DNA from 2 places in the Streptomyces sp. NPDC126499 genome. Region 2 is predicted to be linked to the other one. Evidence: riboswitches for the same ligand, from Rfam matches in the RefSeq annotation. Region 2 holds a riboswitch; the other holds the start of a gene.
The links. Region 2 has a riboswitch for cyclic di-AMP ahead of ABTZ91_RS09105 (LysM peptidoglycan-binding domain-containing M23 family metallopeptidase). Riboswitches for the same ligand answer to the same signal wherever they lie in the genome.

Region 1: another riboswitch for cyclic di-AMP. It lies ahead of ABTZ91_RS21985 (transglycosylase family protein); the one in region 2 lies ahead of ABTZ91_RS09105 (LysM peptidoglycan-binding domain-containing M23 family metallopeptidase).

What each region holds. Positions count from the first base shown of each region.
Region 1 is NZ_JBEOUO010000014.1:147,964-155,312, forward strand. Features, by position in the region: gene ABTZ91_RS21965 (globin domain-containing protein) at 1-896, opposite strand, end outside; gene ABTZ91_RS21970 (alpha/beta hydrolase) at 962-1,798, opposite strand; gene ABTZ91_RS21975 (cytochrome P450) at 2,042-3,292, shown strand; gene ABTZ91_RS21980 (transglycosylase family protein) at 3,412-4,458, shown strand; cyclic di-AMP (ydaO/yuaA leader) riboswitch at 4,717-4,922, shown strand; gene ABTZ91_RS21985 (transglycosylase family protein) at 4,926-5,618, shown strand; gene eno (phosphopyruvate hydratase) at 5,884-7,170, shown strand; gene ABTZ91_RS21995 (septum formation initiator family protein) at 7,272-7,349, shown strand, end outside.
Region 2 is NZ_JBEOUO010000005.1:126,235-133,583, reverse strand. Features, by position in the region: gene ABTZ91_RS09135 (1-hydroxy-2-methyl-2-butenyl 4-diphosphate reductase) at 56-679, shown strand; gene hpnH (adenosyl-hopene transferase HpnH) at 687-1,706, shown strand; gene ABTZ91_RS09125 (aspartate aminotransferase family protein) at 1,714-3,099, shown strand; gene ABTZ91_RS09120 (helix-turn-helix domain-containing protein) at 3,175-3,813, shown strand; gene ABTZ91_RS09115 (DUF6126 family protein) at 3,833-3,988, shown strand; gene ABTZ91_RS09110 (tyrosine-protein phosphatase) at 4,000-4,797, opposite strand; cyclic di-AMP (ydaO/yuaA leader) riboswitch at 5,170-5,324, shown strand; gene ABTZ91_RS09105 (LysM peptidoglycan-binding domain-containing M23 family metallopeptidase) at 5,329-6,315, shown strand; gene ABTZ91_RS09100 (SGNH/GDSL hydrolase family protein) at 6,504-7,268, shown strand.

The DNA of each region.
Region 1 (7,349 bases), on a different contig from region 2:
ACGTGCAGCCCGGGTATGAGCGCGCTCAGCCGCTCGGCGTCGGCCCGCCCGTACAGGTACTCCTTCGCGCGGGCCACGAGGAAGAGCCGCCCCTCCAGCTCCGGCTCGTCCGCCGCAGCCTCTTCGAGGAGCGCGCGCACCGGTGCCCAGCCGGTGCCCGCCGCGATGTAGGTGCGCGGTTTGCCGGGCGGGGTACGGGCGGTCAGCGCGCCCCCCGGGCTGCTCAGCCGCAGGGTCTCGCCCACCCGGAGGGTGGAGGTCAGCGCGGTGCTCATCAGCCCGCCGGCGACCCGGCTGACGTGCAGGTCGACGGTGCCGTCGGGGCGCGGCGCGTTGGCGAGGGAGTAGGTGCGCCAGACCCGGGGGACGTGGAGCGTGCTGACGCTCGCGTACTGGCCGGGCAGATACGGGTAGGGCTGCCGGGGCCGCAGGGTGAGCAGGGTGAGGTCGTCGCCGTACCGTTCGTGGCGTACGACGTCGGCGTCCCACCAGGCGGGCTGCCCCGCCCGCGCCGACTCCTGGGCGCCCGCCTTCATGAGGTCGGCGACCAGCCCGTACGCCTCGGTCCACGCCTTCTCCGCCTCGACCGTCCAGGCGGCCCCGGCCGTGTGCGCGAACGCGGCCAGCAGGCTGGTGCCGACCGCGCTGTAGAGCGCCGGCGTGGCCAGGAACCTGCGGTGGTCGCGCCCCAGCTGCCCCAGATACCCGGCGAGCCCCGGGTCCTCCAGGCGGGTCACCACGTGCGTGAGCGCGGCGAACAGCCGGTCGCGCTGCGGGGCCATGTCCTCGGGGAAGAGCTCGCGGACGCCCGGGTTGTGCCAGAAGAGATGGGAGTAGAAGAAGGTGACGGCGTGCTCCGCCCGTCTCTCGACGACCGCGAACGTGCTTCTGAGCAACTGGGCATCCACGCCGTGAATCTAAGCCACGGAGTGTCACCGCACGCCCGGACGGCGGTAGTTCGTCAGGACACCGCGCCGCCGAAGAAGTCGATCAGGGCCGGGGCGAGGACCCCCGGGTCGATGCCGTGCTCCTGGCCGGGGAAGACCCGCAGGGTGTAGCGCTCGGACGTGGCGGCGAGCTCCCGGGCGCCGGTCAGCATGTGCGGAGCGCCGGCGTCGCCGCTGCCGACGAGGACGGGAACGGTGACGGACGCCCAGCGGTCGACCGGCAGCGGGCGGCCGGACATGGTGTCGCCCATGATCCGGCCGTCGTAGGGCAGCGTGTGGGCGACGGCCTCCATGCCGGACCAGAAGGGGGCCTGCCGCATGCCGGCGACGACCTCGCCGGGCAGGCCGACCGCCGCCGTCAGGAAGTAGGCGACGGCGTCCCCGTACGCCTCCTTCGCCACCAGCTCCGTCAGGTGCTCCACGTAGTCGGCGGGCAGCGGCGGCCGGCTGGCGTCGGTGACGAAGGGCGGCTCGTACAGCGCGAGACGGGTCACGGCGCTGCCACGGGCCGTGGCCTCCAGGGCGAGGACGGCGCCGGACGACATCCCGAAGACCATCGCCGAGCCGCCGGCCGGGCCCTCGACGAGCGCGTCGAGGTCCTCTATCTCGCGGACGACGTCGTACGGCGCGGTGTCGCCGCTGTCGCCGCGGCCCCGGCGGTCGTAGGTGAGGACGGTGAAGCGCTCGGCGAGCAGCGCGGCGAGGTCGGCGGAGTCGCCACGCGTCATGAAGGCGCCGCCGACGAGCACGACGGCGGGTCCGGAGCCGCGCAGCTCGTACGCGAGGGTGGTGCCGTCGGCGGAGACGACGGTGCCGGTGGTGCCCTTGCTTCCCGCGCTGTCCGTGGTCATGAGAATCCCTTCCCCCCGAAGATCATGGTGAGGCCGACGGTAGTACGGCCCACTGACAACGCCCGCCCGCCCGCCCGGCCGTCGGTGCGCCGCCCGCCCGCCGCCCGGTGCGGTGCCGGCGAGGGGCCCGCATCGGGCCCGCCGCCCGCCCGCACCTCCCGGCACCGCGCCCGCCCGTCGGTCCGCAGGCCCGCCCGCCCACTGCCCGTCCGCCCCACCCCCCACGCCTTGTACGGTCGGTGCATGAGCACGCCCCCCGCGCCCGAGCTCTTCACCTGGGAGTTCGCCACCGACCCGTACCCGGCCTACGCCTGGCTGCGCGAGCACGCGCCCGTGCACAAGGCCACCCTCCCCAGCGGGGTGGAGGCGTGGCTGGTGACCCGGTACGCGGACGCCCGGCAGGCGCTGGCCGACCAGCGGCTGTCGAAGAATCCGGCGCACCACGACGAGCCGGCGCACGCCAAGGGGAAGACGGGTATCCCGGGGGAGCGCAAGGCGGAGCTGATGACGCATCTGCTCAACATCGACCCGCCGGACCACACCCGGCTGCGGCGCCTCGTGTCGAAGGCGTTCACCCCGCGGCGGGTGGCGGAGTTCGCGCCGCGCGTGCAGGAGCTGACGGACCGGCTCATCGACGGCTTCGCGGAGCGGGGGAGCGCGGACCTCATCCACGAGTTCGCGTTCCCGCTGCCCATCTACGCCATCTGCGACCTGCTCGGGGTGCCGCGCGAGGACCAGGACGACTTCCGGGACTGGGCCGGGATGATGATCCGGCACGGCGGAGGGCCGCGCGGTGGGGTGGCGCGGTCGGTCAAGAAGATGCGCGGCTATCTCGCGGAGCTCATCCACCGCAAGCGGCTCGACCCGGCCGACGACCTCATCTCCGGGCTCATCAGGGCCTCGGACCACGGGGAGCACCTCACCGAGAACGAGGCCGCAGCGATGGCCTTCATCCTTCTCTTCGCCGGGTTCGAGACGACGGTGAACCTGATCGGGAACGGGGTCTACGCGCTGCTGCGCCATCCGGAGCAGCGCGAGCGTCTCCAGGCGTCGCTCGCCGCCGGGGAGCGGGGCCTCCTGGAGACCGGGGTGGAGGAGCTGCTGCGGTACGACGGGCCGGTGGAGCTGGCGACCTGGCGGTTCGCCACGCGGCCGCTGACGATCGGCGGGCAGGAGATCCCTGCCGGTGACCCGGTGCTCGTGGTGCTCGCGGCCGCGGACCGGGACCCGGAGCGGTTCGACGCGCCGGACACGCTCGACCTCGCGCGGCGCGACAACCAGCACCTCGGGTACGGGCACGGCATCCACTACTGCCTGGGGGCGCCGCTGGCCCGTCTGGAGGGGCAGACGGCGCTCGCGACCCTGCTGACCCGCCTGCCGGACCTGCGACTTGGCGTGGAACCGGAGGAACTGCGGTGGCGCGGCGGGCTCATCATGCGGGGACTTCGCACCCTTCCGGTGGCCTTCGCCCCGGAGGGCACCACCGCCCGCTGACTGACGTTCCGTCAGAAATGTGATCTTCGCGTGATCGGGGCTGCATCGGCTTGTGACTTCCGTTCGAATGCCGCTACGTTCACCCGCAACCTCAGCAGTCACGCGAAAGGCTCTTTCGTATGCGCTCCGGAAACGGACGTCACCGCAGACCCCGCCAGGCTCCCGCTCTCGTCGTCGCCGCGGGTGTGACCGGATCGGCCATGGCGCTGCCGTTGCTCGCCGCCGGTTCCGCCTCCGCCGCCGACGCGGCGACCTGGGACCGGGTCGCCGAATGCGAGTCGGGCGGGGCCTGGAGCGCCAACTTCGGCAACGGGCTCTACGGTGGGCTGCAGTTCACCCAGGAGAGCTGGGAGCGGCACGGCGGCCTCGCCTACGCCCCGAGCGCGGACCTCGCCAGCCGCGCGCAGCAGATCGCGATCGCCGACAAGGCGCTCGCCGCCGGCGACACCCAGTGGGCCACCTGCGCCCCGATCGCCGGCCTCACGAACGACGGCAAGGTGCCCGCCGTCGACCCGGGCCCCGGTGTCACCCCCAAGAAGCCCATGGGGCCCGTCCCCGAGTCCAACCGCACCGACGGCCTGCCGGCCGACACCACCACCGGCACCGGGACCGCCGCGCCCTCGGCGCCGGCCACGACCCCCGTCGCGCCGACCTCCCCGACCTCCCCGGCCGCCCCGTCGACGGGTCCCTCGACGGGCTCCCCGACGGCGCCCTCGACCGGGTCCCCGACCGCGCCCACCACCCCCGTGACCCCCGGCAGTCCCGTAACGCCCGGTACGCCCGTAACACCGGACGTGTCCGTTACGCCGGGTGCGCCGGGTGCGCCCGGCTCGCCGGGCGGGACCGCCCCCGGCACCGGCAAGCACCGGGGTGACGCCGCGACAGAAGAACCGGGCATGACGGACACGGGCTCCGAATCCGGGCGCCATGCGGCACCGGCTGACGGGGCGACGGGCGGTGTGACCGGCGACCATTCGGACAAGGCGGACGAATACACCGTCAAGCCGGGTGACAGTCTGTCGGACATTGCGCGGGAGAACGGTCTCCTCGGCGGCTGGAACGCCCTCTACGACGCCAACAAGGAGACGGTCGGCTCCGACCCGGATCTCATCCTCCCTGGTCAGAGCCTGGAACTGCTGCCCGAACCGACCGTGCTCGGGGAGTAGTTCGGGGGCTAATGTCCGTTCTGTGCGAGTGAGACATGGGTCTCTCTTGTCGAACGGGCGTGTCACGTCCGCAAACTTTGCTCGCGCCGCCGCTCACCTGCGCAAACGCCACCTGACGGGGTGCAAGTAGGGGCGATTTTCCCGGCTTGATGGTCTTTGAACTTCCCCCGGGTCTGTGTCTACGGTCGTGACCGCTCGCCACCGCGGGCCCCACCGACCGGGAACGCCGAATCCTGCCGCCGGTCGATGGGAACAGTCGTCGCGCAAGCGCCGAAGGCAGGAGCGGGGGACCCAGGTAAGTCGCCGGCCCCGGCCGCCCGAGACGGGCGGCCGACGACCGGCTTGGGGTGAAGCCGCGTGCACGTCACGCGGCCGGGCAATTCCTCCCGGGTTCCGACGGAACCGGGGAGGCCCCATCGGCCCGAACCCGACAGCTCACCTCGCAGGCGTCGGTGAGGGAGATTTCCATGCTGCTTTCCGGCAAGGGCAAACACCGTCGTTCCTCCAAGGCCACCCGCGCCGTCGCGCTCGCCGGTGCCGCCGGTGTCGCCATCGCGGCCCCGCTGATGGGCGCGTCCTCGGCCTCGGCCGCCACCGCCTCCGAGTGGGACGCCGTCGCCCAGTGCGAGTCCGGCGGCAACTGGTCCATCAACACCGGCAACGGCTACTACGGCGGCCTGCAGTTCTCGGCCTCCACCTGGGCCGCGTACGGCGGCACCGCCTACGCCCCCACCGCCGACCAGGCCTCCAAGTCCCAGCAGATCGCCGTCGCCGAGAAGGTCCTCGCGGGCCAGGGCAAGGGCGCGTGGCCGAGCTGCGGCGTGGGCCTGTCCAGCGCCTCGTACGACGGCGGCTCCGCCGAGCAGGCGCAGCCGCGGCCGGAGCGGAAGGCCGAGCAGCCGACCACCCGCAGCGAGCAGCGCACCGCGCCGAAGAGCACGGCCAAGAAGAGCGAGTCGAAGCAGACCGTCACCACCCCGACCGGCAAGAAGGTCAAGAAGGGCGACGGCGAGTACAAGGTCGTGACCGGCGACACGCTCAGCAAGATCGCCCAGGCGCACGGCGTCGAGGGCGGCTGGGAGAAGCTCTTCGAGCTGAACAAGGACGTCGTCCAGGACGCCGACCTCATCTACCCGGGCCAGCAGCTCCACCTGAAGTAGTCCGGGCGACTGCCCCCTCCCCGCGGTGACCACCCCGGCCCGGAGCGCCCTTCCCCCGTGCGCTCCGGGCCGGGGTCTGCCCTTTCCCGCCCTACCGATGAGTAGGTAGGGGGCTTTCGTCCCGGGATGCATGCCCTCGGGTCCTTTTTCGTCCCAGGGGGCGGGCGCCCGGCTGGCCGGAGGCCCCCGGGCGGTTAGGCTCTTGTCGCAAGGCGAACGAGACCTTGCCGCATGCGTCACAACCAGCGTCACATCCCAGAAGGAGATGCTCGTGCCGTCCATCGACGTCGTCGTAGCCCGGGAAATCCTGGACTCCCGAGGCAACCCCACGGTCGAGGTCGAGGTCGGCCTCGACGACGGCAGCACCGGCCGTGCTGCCGTCCCGTCCGGTGCCTCCACCGGTGCGTTCGAGGCCCTCGAGCTCCGCGACGGTGACCCCAACCGTTACCAGGGCAAGGGCGTGGAGAAGGCCGTTCTCGCCGTCATCGAGCAGATCGGCCCCGAGCTGGTCGGTTACGACGCCACCGAGCAGCGCCTGATCGACCAGGCGATGTTCGACCTGGACGCCACCCCGGACAAGTCCTCCCTCGGCGCCAACGCCATCCTCGGCGTCTCCCTCGCCGTCGCGCACGCCGCCTCCGAGGCCTCCGACCTGCCGCTCTTCCGCTACCTCGGCGGCCCGAACGCGCACCTGCTGCCCGTTCCGATGATGAACATCCTGAACGGCGGCTCGCACGCCGACTCCAACGTGGACATCCAGGAGTTCATGATCGCGCCGATCGGCGCCGAGTCCTTCTCCGAGGCCCTGCGCTGGGGCACCGAGGTCTACCACACCCTGAAGAAGGTCCTGAAGGACAAGGGCCTGTCCACCGGCCTCGGCGACGAGGGCGGCTTCGCCCCGAACCTCGGCTCCAACCGCGAGGCCCTCGACCTCATCCTCGAGGCCATCAAGCAGGCCGGCTACGTGCCCGGCAAGGACATCGCGCTCGCGCTCGACGTCGCCGCCTCCGAGTTCTACAAGGACGGCTCGTACGAGTTCGAGGGCAAGTCCCGCTCGGCCGCCGAGATGACCGAGTACTACGAGGAGCTCGTCTCCGCGTACCCGCTGGTCTCCATCGAGGACCCGCTCTTCGAGGACGACTGGGCCGGCTGGAAGGCCATCACCGAGAAGCTCGGCACCAAGGTGCAGCTCGTCGGCGACGACCTGTTCGTCACCAATCCCGAGCGCCTCGCCCGCGGCATCGAGGAGGGCTCCGCCAACGCCCTCCTGGTCAAGGTCAACCAGATCGGCTCGCTGACCGAGACCCTGGACGCCGTCGAGCTCGCCCAGCGCAACGGCTTCAAGTGCATGATGTCCCACCGCTCCGGCGAGACCGAGGACGTCACCATCGCCGACCTGGCCGTCGCCACCAACTGCGGCCAGATCAAGACCGGCGCCCCGGCCCGCTCCGAGCGCGTCGCCAAGTACAACCAGCTCCTGCGCATCGAGGAGATCCTCGACGACGCGGCGGTCTACGCCGGCCGCAGCGCCTTCCCGCGCTTCAAGGGCTGATCCGGCGGAAGCCCGGTTACCTACGTCCCCGCACCCGGTCCCGTACCGTGTGCGGGGACGTACGTTTGAACACAGGCGCGTGACACGGGGAGGCGCACGACATGGCCGTGAAGGACCGGGACCGGTTCTCGACCGCGACCCGGATCAGGCTGCTCGGCGAGCAGACCGCCGCCCGTGTC
Region 2 (7,349 bases):
GACCGGGACTCCTGGGACCACCGGGGCTCTCGCCCCCGGCCCCGCACCGGCCGCCGTGCCCCCGCTGGTCATCGCCTGTGCCCTCGGCATCGAGAAGCTGGCCCTGCGCAGCGGCGACCGGGGCACAGCGCCCGCGCCCGTCACCGTGGTGCGGACCGGAATGGGCCCGGCGCAGGCGCGCCGGGCCGTCTCCCGCGCCCTGGAGCGGGAGGCGTGGCGCGACGCGGCCGTCATCGCCTCCGGCTTCTGCGCGGGGCTCGCTCCGGGCATGCACCCCGGCGACCTGATCGTCGCCGAGGAGACCCGCGGCCCCGACGGCGTCACCCCCTGCGTGGGCACCGAGCTCCTGGTGAAGGCGCTCACCCGCGCCGTGCCGGGCCGGACCGTCCACACGGGACCCCTGACCGGCTCCGACCACGTGGTGCGCGGCCCGGAGCGGGCCGCGCTGCGGGCCGGCGGGGCGATCGCCGTCGACATGGAGTCGGCCGCCACCCTGCGTACCGCGACGGCGACCGGACCCCGCCCGGTGGCGGCCGTACGGGTGGTCGTGGACGCCCCGGAACACGAACTGGTCCGGATCGGCACGGTACGCGGGGGAATATCGGCGTTCCGCGTCCTTCGTGCCGTCCTTCCCGCATTCTTCGAATGGCACCGTTCTTTGCTGCTCCCCAGGAGGTGAGCGAGTTATGGCCATGCCGCTCCGTCAGTCCATCCGGGTCGGGACCTACCTCTTCGAACAGAAGCTCCGCAAGCGGGACAAGTTCCCGCTGATCGTGGAGCTCGAGCCGCTGTACGCGTGCAACCTCAAGTGCGAGGGCTGCGGCAAGATCCAGCACCCGGCGGGCGTCCTGAAGCAGCGCATGCCGGTCGCCCAGGCGGTCGGTGCCGTCCTGGAGTCCGGGGCGCCGATGGTCTCCATCGCCGGTGGAGAACCGTTGATGCACCCTCAGATCGACGAGATCGTGCGCCAGTTGGTGGCCAAGCGGAAATACGTCTTCCTGTGCACCAACGCGATGCTGCTGCGCAAGAAGCTGGACGACTTCACCCCCTCCCGGTACTTCGCCTTCGCCGTGCACATCGACGGACTGCGCGAACGCCACGACGAATCCGTCGCCAAGGAGGGCGTCTTCGACGAGGCGGTCGCCGCGATCAAGGAGGCCAAGCGGCGCGGCTTCCGGGTCACCACCAATTCCACGTTCTTCAACACCGACACCCCGCAGACGATCATCGAGGTGCTCAACTTCCTCAACGACGACCTCAAGGTCGACGAAATGATGATCTCGCCCGCCTACGCCTACGAAAAGGCCCCCGACCAGGAGCACTTCCTCGGCGTGGAACAGACCAGGGAACTCTTCAAGAAGGCCTTCGCGGGTGGGAACCGGCGCCGCTGGCGGCTCAACCACTCCCCGCTCTTCCTCGACTTCCTCGAAGGAAAGGCCGATTTCCCCTGCACCGCGTGGGCGATCCCCAACTACTCCCTCTTCGGGTGGCAGCGCCCCTGCTACCTGATGAGCGACGGCTACGTCCCCACGTACCGCGAGCTCATCGAGGAGACCGACTGGGACAAGTACGGCCGCGGCAAGGACCCGCGCTGCGCCAACTGCATGGCGCACTGCGGCTACGAGCCCACCGCCGTCCTCGCCACCATGGGCTCGCTCAGGGAGTCGCTGCGGGCGATGCGCGAGACCGTCTCCGGGAACGGGTGACCGCGTCATGACGGGCGGTTTCGACCTGAGGGCGCTGCTCGCCGAGCGCGGCGGCGAGCGCTACGAGCTGCACGCCCGGCACCTCAACCACCAGCTGCCGCGCATGCTGCACACCATCGGCTTCGACAAGGTGTACGAGCGGGCCGAGGGCGCCCACTTCTGGGACGCCGACGGCGCGGACTACCTCGACATGCTCGCGGGCTTCGGCGTCATGGGCCTCGGCCGGCACCATCCCGTCGTCCGCAAGGCGCTGCACGACGTCCTCGACGCCCAGCTCGCCGACCTCACCCGCTTCGACTGCCAGCCGCTGCCCGGACTGCTCGCCGAGAAGCTGCTCGCCCACAGCCCGCACCTCGACCGGGTGTTCTTCGGCAACAGCGGCACCGAGGCCGTGGAGACCGCCCTGAAGTTCGCCCGGTACGCCACCGGCCGGACCAGGGTCGTCTACTGCTCCCACGCCTTCCACGGCCTGACCACGGGCTCGCTCTCCGTCAACGGGGAGAAGGGCTTCCGGGACGGCTTCGCACCGCTGCTGCCCGACACGGCGATCGAGCTCGGCGACCTCGACGCCCTGGAGCGGGAACTGCGGCGGGGCGACGTGGCCGCCTTCGTCGTGGAGCCCATCCAGGGCAAGGGCGTCCACGAGGCCCCGCCCGGCTTCCTGCGCGCCGCCCAGGAGCTCCTCCACCGGCACGGCGCGCTGCTGATCGCCGACGAGGTGCAGACCGGCCTCGGCCGGACCGGCGACTTCTACGCGTACCAGCACGAGGAGGGCGTCGAGCCGGACCTGGTCTGCGTCGCCAAGGCGCTCTCCGGCGGCTATGTGCCGGTCGGCGCCACCCTCGGCAAGGACTGGATCTTCAAGAAGGTCTACTCGTCGATGGACCGGGTGCTGGTCCACTCGGCCAGTTTTGGCTCGAACGCGCAGGCCATGGCGGCGGGCCTGGCCGTGCTCTCGGTGATGGAGGCCGAGGGCACGGTGGCGCACGTCCGCCGGATCGGCGACCTGCTCGCCGGCCGGCTGCGCGAGCTCGTGCCGCGCTACGAACTGCTGCACGAGATCCGTGGCCGCGGACTGATGATCGGCATCGAGTTCGGCCGCCCGTCCTCGCTGGCCCTGCGCAGCCGCTGGACGATGCTCCAGGCGGCCCGCAAGGGACTCTTCGCCCAGATGGTCGTGGTGCCGCTGCTGCAGCGCCACCGCATCCTGACCCAGGTGTCGGGCGACCACCTGGAGGTCATCAAGCTGATCCCGCCGCTGGTCATCGACGAGGCGGACGTGGACCGCTTCGTGACCGCCTTCACGGCGGTGATGGACGACGCCCACGGCGGCGGCGGACTGCTGTGGGACTTCGGGAGGACACTGGTCAAGCAGGCGGTCGCGCAGCGCTAGCGCGCGGGGACCCGGAGTTTTTGCCTCTGGGGCAAGAAACTTGCCCCAGAGGCATGATCCTGGCGCAATGGACGCATGGACCACGTCCCCGAGGGCGGCTCCCCGGATCCCGCCGCGCGCCCCGCTCCCGAAGCGCTGCCCGACGTCGCCCCGCGGCTGCGGGACCTGCGCCGGCGCCGCGGACTCACCCTGGAGGCCGCCGCCCAGCGCGCCGGTCTCTCCCCGGCGCACCTGTCACGGCTGGAGACGGGCAACCGGCAGCCCTCGCTGCCGATGCTGCTCGCCCTGGCCCGTATCTACGGTACGACGGTGTCCGAGCTCCTCGGCGAGGTGCCGCCCGAGCGCGACCCCGTCGTCCGCGGCGGGCGCTCCGAGCCGGTCGAGGCCGACGGCTGGACCTACCGCCAGGCGGGCGGGGCCGGGCGCGCGATGCAGTGCCTGCGCGTGCACGTGCCGTACGCCACCCGCGCGGACATCGTGCGGGTCCATCCCGGCGAGGAGTGGATCCACGTCCTGGAGGGCCGGGTGCGGCTCGCGCTCGGCGAGGCGGTCCATGTCCTCGACCCCGGGGACAGCGCGCACTTCGACTCGCTCACCCCGCACCGGATCGGGGCCGCCACCCCGGCCGGGGCGGAGCTGCTGTTCGTCCACACCCTGATGCAGAGCCCCGCCGCCGAGCTGTGCCTCGGCGACGGTCCTCCGCACCGCCGCTGACGTCCCGAAAGGTACCGCCATGTCCGAGAAGTCCGTACCGGTCACCGGCGAGGAGCGCGGCGCCGGCAAGTTCCCCAAGGGGCTGGTGCTCCGCCTCTTCGCCTACCTGGTCGCCGGGCACCTCTTCGCCGGCTTCCTCTACCTGCTCTTCATGCTGGGCGGCCAGAACCAGTAGGCCGCCCGCCCTCACCCCTGGTCGAGCAACCGCTCGCGCAGCAGCTCCCGGGTCTGCGGGGAGAGCCGCAGTCCCTCCGTGAGGTAGGCGTCCACCGAGCCCCAGGTCGCGTCGATCGTCTCGAAGGCGGCCCGCAGATACTCCGCCCGCGCGTCGAACAGCGGGCTCAGCAGCTCCATCACCTCCGGCGACATGCCGTCCGGGGCGGTGGAGCTGCGCTGCACCTTGTAGCGGCGGTGCGGCGCGTTCGACTTCAGGTAGTCCTCCTCGATGGCGTCGCGCTCGACGCCCACCGCCAGCAGCGACACCGCGATCGACAGACCGGCCCGGTCCTTGCCGGCGGCACAGTGCATCAGCGCGGGGACGCTGTCCTCGGCCATCGCGTGCAGGATCCGGCTGTGCTCGGCGGTCCGCTCGACCATCATCTTCCGGTACGAAGCGGACATCCGGGCCGCGGCCTTGCCGTCACCGAGCAGCTCGCGCAGCTGGGCGAGGTCACCCGAGCGGACGAGCGCCCAGAACTCCTTGCCGTCGGCCGGGTCGCTCAGGGGTATGTTCACGTTCCGCACACCCGGCAGCTCCACGTCCGGCCCCTCCACGCGCCGGTCCGCCTCGTTGCGGAAGTCGAAGACCGTGTGCAGGCCCAGGCCGGCGAGGAAGGCGGCATCCTCGGCGGTGGCGTGCGCCAGGTGTCCGCTGCGGAAGAGCCGTCCGGGGCGCACGGTCCGGCCGTCCACGGTCGGCAGTCCGCCCACATCGCGGAAGTTGCGTACGCCGGTGAGCTCGGGCTCGGTCGTCGCTTGCGTCACGGTTGCTCCTGGTCTCGAGATCGGTTCCCGGGGCAATCATCCAGGTGGGAGGCCCCGCACGCACCCCCTCGGGCAGGAATAGGCGTTCTGTCCGAATTGAGGGTTTAGGTATAACGCGCCCTGGTTGCAGGGGAGATGAGGATCCGGGCGTGAGCAGCGTCATAAACGTGACGGACCGTGCCTGATCGTCTTTTCCAAATTCCCTTGTGGAAAGGGAAATCGAGGGACCGTCATCGACGGAGGGTGACCGGAATTCCGGTCGGATATCACGGGATCACGGCCCTGGCGAAAACAGTGGCTTGTTCCCGTCGGCTCCCCTCGTCTAGCGTCGCGCTCAATCCGGACGGACCGCCGAATCCTGCCACCGCCCGGAATCCGCACCCACCCGTACAAGGCAGGAGCGGGGGACCCAGGTACTACGCCGATCCCTCGACGAAGGACGGCTCGGGGTGAAGCCGCGCGACCACGCGGCCGGACATCTCCAGTCCGAACCCGACAGCTCACCTCGCAGGCGACGGAGAGGAATTCGCCATGCCCGCGAAGGGTAAGCACCGCCGTCCCAAGGCCAACCCGATCACCCGTGGATTCGTGGCCGCCGGCGCCGGAGGCGCCGTCGTCGCCCTCCCGCTCATCGGCGCCACCGGCGCGCACGCCGCCGAGCAGGCGGCGCCGGCCGCCGCTCCGCAGCAGGCCGTCGCCGCCGCGGCCCCCGCCAAGGCCCCGGCCGCGGCGACCAAGAAGGCCGCCCCCACGACGTACACCGTCGTCCGCGGCGACTACCTGTCCAAGATCGCCGACGAGCACGACCTCGCCGGCGGCTGGCAGAAGCTCTACCGCGACAACCGTCAGGTGATCGGCGGCAACCCCTCGCTCATCCTGCCCGGCATGGAGCTCACCCTCGGCGGCACGTCCCCCGCCAAGGCCCCGGCCGCCGCGCCCAAGGCCCCCGCGAAGGCCGCCTCCAAGGCGAAGAGCCCCGCGAAGTCCTCCGGTGACGGGCAGCGCGCCTCCCGTGGCAGCGAGCGCTCCTCGGACGCGGGCACCTCCGCCTCGGCGTCCACGGCCGCCTCCTCGTCCTCCTCCTCCTCTTCTTCCTCCTCTTCCTCGTCGTCGTCCGGCTGGGTCGCCCCCGTCAGCGGCGGCATCTCCACCCCGTACCGCGCCTCGGGCTCCATGTGGTCCTCCGGCTACCACACCGGTGTCGACTTCATCGCCTCCTCCGGCACCACCGTCCGCGCGGTCGGCGCCGGCACCGTCCACTCCGCCGGCTGGAGCGGCGCCTACGGCAACGAGGTCGTCATCCGGCACGCCGACGGCACCTACTCGCAGTACGCCCACCTCTCCTCGCTGTCCGTCTCCACCGGTCAGTCCGTGAGCGGCGGCCAGCAGATCGGCCTGTCCGGCTCGACCGGCAACTCCACCGGCCCGCACCTGCACTTCGAGATCCGCACCGGTCCGGGCTACGGCTCCGACATCGACCCGCTGGCCTACCTGCGCCAGCACGGCGTGGGCATCTGACACGCCGTCCGACAGCGCGTCCGCCCGGGGCCCGGCACACCACGTGCCGGGCCCCGGCGTATTCCGGCTTGGGACAATCTTTATCGGTGGCATATGTCACCCTGCGTCAACCCCTCCTTACGGTCGCGTAGGTCACACCCGGAGGGGAATGATGTGCTCCCGTGGCAGACGATTCGACATCAAGAGACATGAACGCATTCGGGTCGTACGCGGCGATCGGTGACAGCTTCACCGAGGGCGTCGGAGACCCCGGGCCCGACGGGACCTACGTCGGCTGGGCGGACCGGTTCGCGGTCCTCCTCGCCGACCAGCTGCCGGAGCACGACTTCCGCTACGCCAACCTGGCGGTACGGGGGCGCCTTCTCGACCAGATCGTCGCGGAACAGGTCCCGCGGGCGAAGGAACTCGCCCCCGACCTCGTGACCTTCTGCGCCGGCGGCAACGACATCATCCGCCCCGGCACCGACCCCGACGACGTCGCCGAACGCTTCGAGCGCGCCGTCGCCGACCTGACGTCCGCCGTCGGCACCGTCATGGTGACGACCGGCTTCGACACCCGCGACGTGCCCCTCCTCAAGCACCTGCGCGGCAAGATCGCCACGTACAACGGGCACGTCCGGGCCATCGCCGACCGCTACGGCTGCCCCGTCCTCGACCTGTGGTCGCTCAGGTCCGTCCAGGACCGCCGCGCCTGGGACGAGGACCGGCTCCACCTGTCACCCGAGGGCCACACCCGCGTCGCGATGCGCGCCGCCCAGGTCCTCGGCCTGCCCGTACCGGCCGACCCGGAGCAGCCCTGGCCGCCCCTGCCGGCGCGCGGCACCCTGGAGGTCCGCAAGGACGACATCCACTGGGCGAAGGAGTACCTCGTCCCCTGGATCGGCCGGCGCCTGCGCGGGGAGAGCTCGGGCGACCACGTGGCGGCCAAGCGTCCGGATCTGATGCCGCTGTAGGGGGCGGGGGCGCCGGGGCGGCGCGGGTCGCGCCGGTACGGGCCATTCCGGACTGGACCTCGTCGGCGACGAACAGGGTGC